DNA from 3 places in the Aliihoeflea sp. genome. Region 3 is predicted to be linked to each of the others. Evidence: predicted binding sites of a transcription regulator. Region 3 holds the regulator's gene; each other region holds the start of a gene.
What was found. The regulator PhoB, encoded in region 3, activates phosphate uptake and scavenging genes when phosphate is short. The targets are predictions, from matches to a motif close to TGTCATNNANCTGTCAT.
Positions count from the first base shown of each region.

Region 1: ACT6QU_RS10700 (DUF2794 domain-containing protein) is a predicted target of PhoB. The motif match lies at 911-927, and genes of this name have one in related genera.
Region 2: ACT6QU_RS09705 (1-acyl-sn-glycerol-3-phosphate acyltransferase) is a predicted target of PhoB. The motif match lies at 1,016-1,032, and genes of this name have one in related genera.

Region 1 is NZ_JBQVMV010000007.1:139,525-141,790, reverse strand. It holds gene ACT6QU_RS10705 (DUF1223 domain-containing protein) at 1-616, shown strand, start outside; gene ACT6QU_RS10700 (DUF2794 domain-containing protein) at 942-1,325, shown strand; gene ACT6QU_RS10695 (heme ABC transporter permease) at 1,404-2,171, shown strand; gene ccmD (heme exporter protein CcmD) at 2,168-2,266, shown strand, end outside.
Region 2 is NZ_JBQVMV010000006.1:117,325-119,590, forward strand. It holds gene fsa (fructose-6-phosphate aldolase) at 1-30, shown strand, start outside; gene ACT6QU_RS09705 (1-acyl-sn-glycerol-3-phosphate acyltransferase) at 81-977, opposite strand; gene leuS (leucine--tRNA ligase) at 1,182-2,266, opposite strand, start outside.
Region 3 is NZ_JBQVMV010000014.1:74,969-77,234, reverse strand. It holds gene pstB (phosphate ABC transporter ATP-binding protein PstB) at 1-180, shown strand, start outside; gene phoU (phosphate signaling complex protein PhoU) at 206-916, shown strand; gene phoB (phosphate regulon transcriptional regulator PhoB) at 930-1,616, shown strand; gene ACT6QU_RS15200 (ROK family protein) at 1,619-2,266, opposite strand, start outside.

The DNA of each region.
Region 1 (2,266 bases), on a different contig from region 3:
CGCCGATTCCCTGCTGGGCGAACTGGCGGAGCGGGGCGACGTCGTCGCGCTCGCCTTCCATGTCGATTATTGGGATTATCTGGGCTGGAAGGATACGCTCGCCCGGCCGGAGAACACCGAGCGCCAGCGCGACTATTCGCGCATGTTCGGCAACCGTTCGGTCTATACGCCCCAGATTGTGGTCAATGGCTCGATCGACGTGAAGGGCTCGAAGCCCGCTCGTGTCGAATCGGCGCTGCGTCGGGCGCAGATGGGCCATTCGCTGCCGGTCGACGTCGATCTCGCCTTCAATGACGACAGCCTTTTGATCGGGATCGGGGGCGGGAAGGTGGCGGCCGAGGCCGCGATCGTCATCCTCTATTTCGACGAACGGGCGGATGTCGCGATCACGCAGGGCAAGAATCGCGGCCAGACGCATAGCTACATCCACCCGGTTCGCGCCTATCACGCGGCGGGCATGTGGCAGGGCGAGAGCCAGGAATTGCGGATGCCTCTGCACGAGGTGCAGAAGAAGAGCAGCGGCGGCGTAGCCGTGCTCGTGCAGGAGATCAACGCCAACGGGCTGCCGGGAACGATCCGCGGCGCGGCGATGATCCATCATCAGCCCGGCTCCTGACCGGACCGCGAATGCACGCAGATTTTGAAGGATTGTTGACCGGAGTTGGTTCGATCCGACGTCGGCCCCGTGGGCGGGGGGCTTGGGGTTACGGAAACCGGGTCGGACCGAACCGTCTCAGGCAACGGCTGCAGACTGTCCCCGGATTGGGGCCGCAAATGGGATTAATTGTGGCGAAATTATGCCTGGTCATCACCAATTCGGACAGTCTGTCCCGCGTCGTGAAGGCGGTGTGACTGCGGGGCAACAGTGCATTTGGCCTTGCAATCTCCAGCCGACCGCGCGACCCTTCCTTGTCGCGAAACTGTCACGAGGAGGTTCGCCGATGACCGATGGCGGATTTGGCGGAGGCACCGATTCTTCCGCAATACTCATCCCGCTCCATGAGGCCCGCCGCGAGCGCATGGAGCTTCCCGTCACCTTTCACCGTCTCGAACTCGACCTGATCCTGCGTCTCTACAGCCGTATGGTCGCCGCCGGCGAATGGCGGGACTACGCCATCGACCATCTCAAGGACAAGGCGCTGTTCTCGGTCTTTCGGCGAACAAGCGAAGTTCCGCTCTTCCAGATCGTGAAGACGCCGGCTCTGGCGCGCAAGCAAGGAGCGTTCTCTGTCGTGGCCGCGAACGGAGCCATCCTGAAACGCGGACACGAACTGCCCCGTGTCCTGAACGTCTTCGATTCCAAGTTGAAGCTCGTCGGCGCCTGAGGCGCGCGACGAACTCACGCACACGGGCGTGATCATGCGGCGATTGCACGGCCGACCGCCGCGGTTTATCTGGAAGCGATGAGCGAAACGAGCGCCCCTCAAGCCAGATTGACCGATCTCGCCAACCCGACGCGGTTCATCGGCATCGTCGACCGCCTGCTTCCGTGGATCTACGGGCTGGCCGCGCTGATGCTGGCCGTCGGCCTCGTCCTGAGCTTTTCCGCGCCGGAAGACTACCAGCAGGGCATCACGGTCCGGATCATGTATATCCACGTGCCGTTCGCGTGGCTTGCCATGATGTGCTATTCGCTGATGGCGGTTTCCGCGCTCGGCACGCTCGTCTGGCGCCATCCGCTGGCCGACGTCGCGCTCAAGGCGGCAGCGCCGCTCGGCGCCGCCTTCACGCTGCTCGCGCTCGCCACCGGCTCCATCTGGGGCAAGCCGATGTGGGGAACGTGGTGGGTCTGGGACGCGCGACTCACCTCCGTCTTCGTCCTCTTCCTCATGTATCTCGGCATCATCGCGCTGACCCGCGCGCTCGACGATCCGGGGCGGTCTGCCAAGGCGGCGGCGATCGTCACGCTGGTCGGTTTCATCAACATTCCGATCATCAAGTTCTCGGTCGACTGGTGGAACACGCTGCACCAGCCGGCCTCGGTCATCCGCCTCGACGGGCCGACGATCCATTCCTCGATGCTGTTGCCGCTGCTGGTCATGGCACTCGGCTTCACGGTGCTGTTCCTGGCCTTTCACCTGACCGCGATGCGGACCGAAATCTGGCGCCGGCGGGTTGCCGCCATGCGCCGGCTGGCAGCGCGGCGGGCGGATGCGGAGGTAAGGGTTTGAACCATCTCGCCTATGTCAGCGCGGCCTATGGCGCGGCGCTTCTCGTCCTCGCCGGCATCGCGGTCTGGCTCGCCGCCGACCATCGCGCGCGCCGG
Region 2 (2,266 bases), on a different contig from region 3:
TGGGCCAAGACCGGCCAGAAGATCGGCTGATCGGTCAAATCCCGAGCACAAAAAAACCCCGCTTCGAGCGGGGTTTTTTCTTACCTGCGGAACTCGGCGCCGGGGTCCCGCGCCAGATCCTCGACCGTGTGCTTTTGCAGTAGGCCCGCCACCTCGGCCGCGTCCCCCTGCAGGAGATCGGGTGCGATCGGCTTGCCGACTGTGATCTCGAACGGCCGGTTCTTCTTGTTGAGAAGCTCGTGGAACACCGTCATGTCGCGCATCTCGGTCGAGTATTTCGACAGGAAGTAGAACAGCCCCGAATTGCGCGCGGTGATGTGCGCGGGCACGACCGGCACGTTGTAACGCCGTGCCAGCGCCACGAAGGAAGGCTGCCAGGGCCGTTCCGTCAGCTTGTTCTGATTCCAGTAGGCGATGCGGCCGGACGGAAACAGCACCACGGCGCGGTCGTTGGCGAAGGCCTTGGCCGTCATTTCCAGCGTGTCGCGGCTCTTCGAATGGCTCTTCTCGCCCTGCCGCCACTCGACGGGGATGATCAGGTCGCGCAGGCCCGCCGAGACGCGCAGCGCGTCGCGATTGGCGAAGATCGACAGGTCGTCGCGCACCGGCTTCATCAGGTCGTAGACGGCGATACCGTCGGCGATGCCCGTCGGATGGCTCGGCGCCAGCACGAAGCCGCCGGTCTTCGGAATGTTGTCGAGCCCAGTCACGGTCACGTCGAGCGCCAGCAGCTTCGACAGATAGTCGAAGGCCGCGATGCCCGGCAGCGGCGCCATGTCGTTGGCCATGGAGACGGCGAGGTCATAGTCGAAATAGCGGTAGATCAGGGGCCGCAGCGCCGGCCAGGCCGGGTTGCGCGACAGATGCGTCGCACGCTCGGCGATGAGCTGGTCGACCACATGGTCGCGCGGCTTGGCCGAAGGCATCAGATAGCTGATGATCGAGGTGAGACTTAACGGCGCCTGCCGAAGATTCATTCTATGCACTCCGTCACGCGCCTTCATCGCCGAACGGGATGACGCGGCCATGACATTCTTGCAAGAATGAGTTTGGTAACAAAAAGTTCCTGAAGAACAGCGAACGTGTAGATAGCCGTCGCCATCGAACGCAATCGCAGGTCGAACCGGCGCAGCAGCACCGGACCGGCGGACGCCCACAGGCGCCCGCCTTATTGGGCCAGCTCAAGCTACGACGTTCACGATCCGCTGCGGCACGACGATGACCTTGCGCGGCGCCTTGCCTTCGAGCGCCTTCTGCACGGCGTCGAGCGCAAGCGCTGCCGCTTCCACAGCCGACTGGTCCGCGTCGCGCGCGATCGTCAGATCGCCGCGCTTCTTGCCATTGACCTGAACCGGCAGCGTGATTTCATCATCGACGGTCAGCGCCGCGTCGAATTGCGGCCAGCCTTGATCCGCGACCATGCCCTCGCCGCCCAGCGCCGCCCAGCACTCTTCTGCCAGATGCGGCATCATCGGCGCCACCATCACCAGCAGCTTGTCGAACGCGTCGCGCAGCGCCGCCTTGTCGGCATCGCTCGCCGCAGCCAACGCCTGAACGCGCGGCGCCATTGCATTGACCAGTTCGTAAAGCCGCGCGACCGCCTTGTTGAAGCCGAGCCGCTCGATATCCGCGCCAACCGCCTTCACGGTCTTGTGCGCGAGCTTGGAGATGGCGGCCGCCTCGCCCTCCCGCGCAGGCGCGCCCGAAACGCCCTTCAGCGTCTCCGAAGCTTCCGAAACCAGACGCCACACGCGCTGCACGAAGCGGTGCGCACCCTCGACGCCGGCTTCCGTCCAGATCACGTCACGGTCCGGCGGCGAATCCGACAGCATGAACCAGCGCGCCGTGTCGGCGCCGTAGGAGGCGATGATGTCGTCGGGATCGACGACGTTCTTCTTCGACTTCGACATCTTCTCGATCGATCCGATCGTGATGTCCTCACCGGTCGAAATCAGCGTCGCACGCCGCGCGCCTTCGACTTCCTCCAGCTTCACTTCGGCAGGCGTTACCCAGCCCTTCGCGCCACGATAGGTCTCGTGGACGACCATGCCCTGCGTGAAAAGCCCCTCGAACGGCTCCTCGACCACGTTCAGATGCCCCGTCGCCTTCATCGCGCGGGCGAAGAAACGCGAATAGAGCAGATGCAGGATCGCATGCTCGATGCCGCCGATATACTGGTTGACCGGCAGCCATCCGTTCGGCCCGTCGACATGGGCGACATCGGTCGGCTGGTCCTCGTTCCACGGATCGGTGAAGCGGGCGAAAT
Region 3 (2,266 bases):
CTGCGCACCAACTTCACCATCGTGATCGTGACGCACTCGATGCAGCAGGCTGCGCGCGTCTCGCAACGCACGGCGTTCTTCCATCTGGGCGTGCTGGTCGAGGAGGGTGCGACGGAACAAATTTTCACCGCGCCGTCCGACAAGCGTACGCAGGACTACGTCACCGGCCGCTTCGGCTGAACGGCATACGAAGAGGGCAGGGACAATGGCGGGACAACATATCGTAGCGTCCTTCGACGAGGAACTCGGGCAGATCGACCGGCTGATCCGCGACATGGGCGATCTGGGACAGGCGATGGTTCTGGCGGCGACGCAGTCGCTGCTCGAAAACGACGTGCCGCTCGCCCAGCGGGTCATTTCGGACGACGTGGTAATGGACGCGCGCCAGCGCGAGCTCGACGAGCGGGCGATCGCGCTGATCGCCAAGCGGCAGCCGATGGCGCAGGATCTGCGCGCCGTCGTCGGCGCCATCCGCATGGCGAGCGACCTCGAGCGCATTGGCGATCTGGCCAAGAACATCTCCAAGCGCGTCAGCGCGGTCGGTTCGGGCGCGATGCAGCGCAAGCTCTCCCATTCGATCGACGCGATGTCGCAACTGGTGCGCGCGCAGCTTGCTGGCGTGATCGATAATTATGTCGGCCGCAACCCGCAGGCGCTGGTGACGCTGAGGGCCGACGACGAGAATATCGACGTGCAGTATACCGCTGTCTTCCGCGAACTCCTGACCTACATGATGGAGGACCCGCGCAACATCACCGCCTGCACCCATCTCCTCTTCTGCGCCAAGAATCTGGAGCGGATCGGCGATCATGCGACCAACATCGCGGAGAACGCCTACTATGTGATGGTCGGCCAGCAATTGCCGCTCCACCGGCCGAAGCTCGACGAGACGTCGATCTCGGCCAGGCCGGCATGAGGAGCGGCCGATGATCGCGCCGAGGATCATGGTGGTCGAGGACGAGGAGCCGCTGGGCGTCCTCATCAAGTACAATCTGGAAGCCGAGGGCTACAAGGTCGAGGTGATCACGCGCGGCGACGAAGCGGAAATCCGGCTCCAGGAAACCGTGCCGGATCTGCTCGTGCTCGACTGGATGGTGCCGGCCGTCTCCGGTATCGAGCTTTGCCGGCGCCTGCGGATGCGGGCTGAAACCGAGCGCCTGCCGATCATCATGCTGACGGCGCGCGGCGAGGAAAGCGACCGGGTGCGCGGGCTTTCGACCGGCGCCGACGACTATCTCGTCAAGCCGTTCTCGACGCCCGAATTCGTCGCCCGCGTGCGCGCACTCCTGCGGCGGGCGAAGCCCGAAATCCTGTCGAGCGTGCTCAAGGTCGGCGACATCGTGCTCGACCGCGAGTCGCACCGCGTCTATCGCGATCAGGTCGAGGTCCATCTCGGCCCGACCGAATTCCGGCTGCTCGAATTCCTGATGCAGCATCCCGGCCGCGTCTTCTCGCGCGGGCAGTTGCTCGACAATGTGTGGGGCGAGACGATCTATATCGACGAGCGCACGGTCGACGTCCATGTCGGGCGTCTGCGCAAGGCGGTCAATCCGGACAGCGCGCCGGACGTCATCCGCACCATCCGCGGCGCGGGCTACTCGATCAACGAAAGCTGATCTCAGGCGCCCGCCTGCATGGTCGCGATATAGCCCGGTGCGAAGAGTTCGTTGTCGACGGCCTCCAGCGCGCGCCGCGCGCAGCCTTCGAGGATCAAGGGCATTTCGTCGGCTTCGAGGTCGAAGGAGATGACGGCGTCGTGCTGTCCTCCCGCCGTCTGGCCGATCGCCTCGCGGATCGACGGTTCCATCACGTCGAAGGCGAGTGTACCCGGCCCGACGATCGCCACCGGCGCAGGGTCGATCAGCGCGAAGAGCGAGCCCAGCCCATAGCCGATCGCCTCTCCGGCACGGGTGAAGGCGTCGCGGGCCGGTCCGTCGGCGGCACGGGCATCCTGCGCGAGTTCGAGCATTGTCTGCGGGTCGACGTCGGCATCGGCGACCGTCTGGTCGCTGCGCCCGGCCGCCTCGCGCAGGATCGCGTAATTGCCCGCATAGGCCTCGATGCAGCCGCGCCGCCCGCAGCGGCAGAGCGCGCCGCCAGGCCGGTGGATCATGTGTCCGAACTCGCCGCCCGAGGAATAGGCGCCGGTGAAGAGTTCGCCGCGCAGCACCAGCCCCATGCCGATGCCGTTCGACAGGAGCAGGGTGACGAAATTGTCGCGATAACGCTCCGGATCGCGGGCACCCAGCGCGACGGCGATCATGTT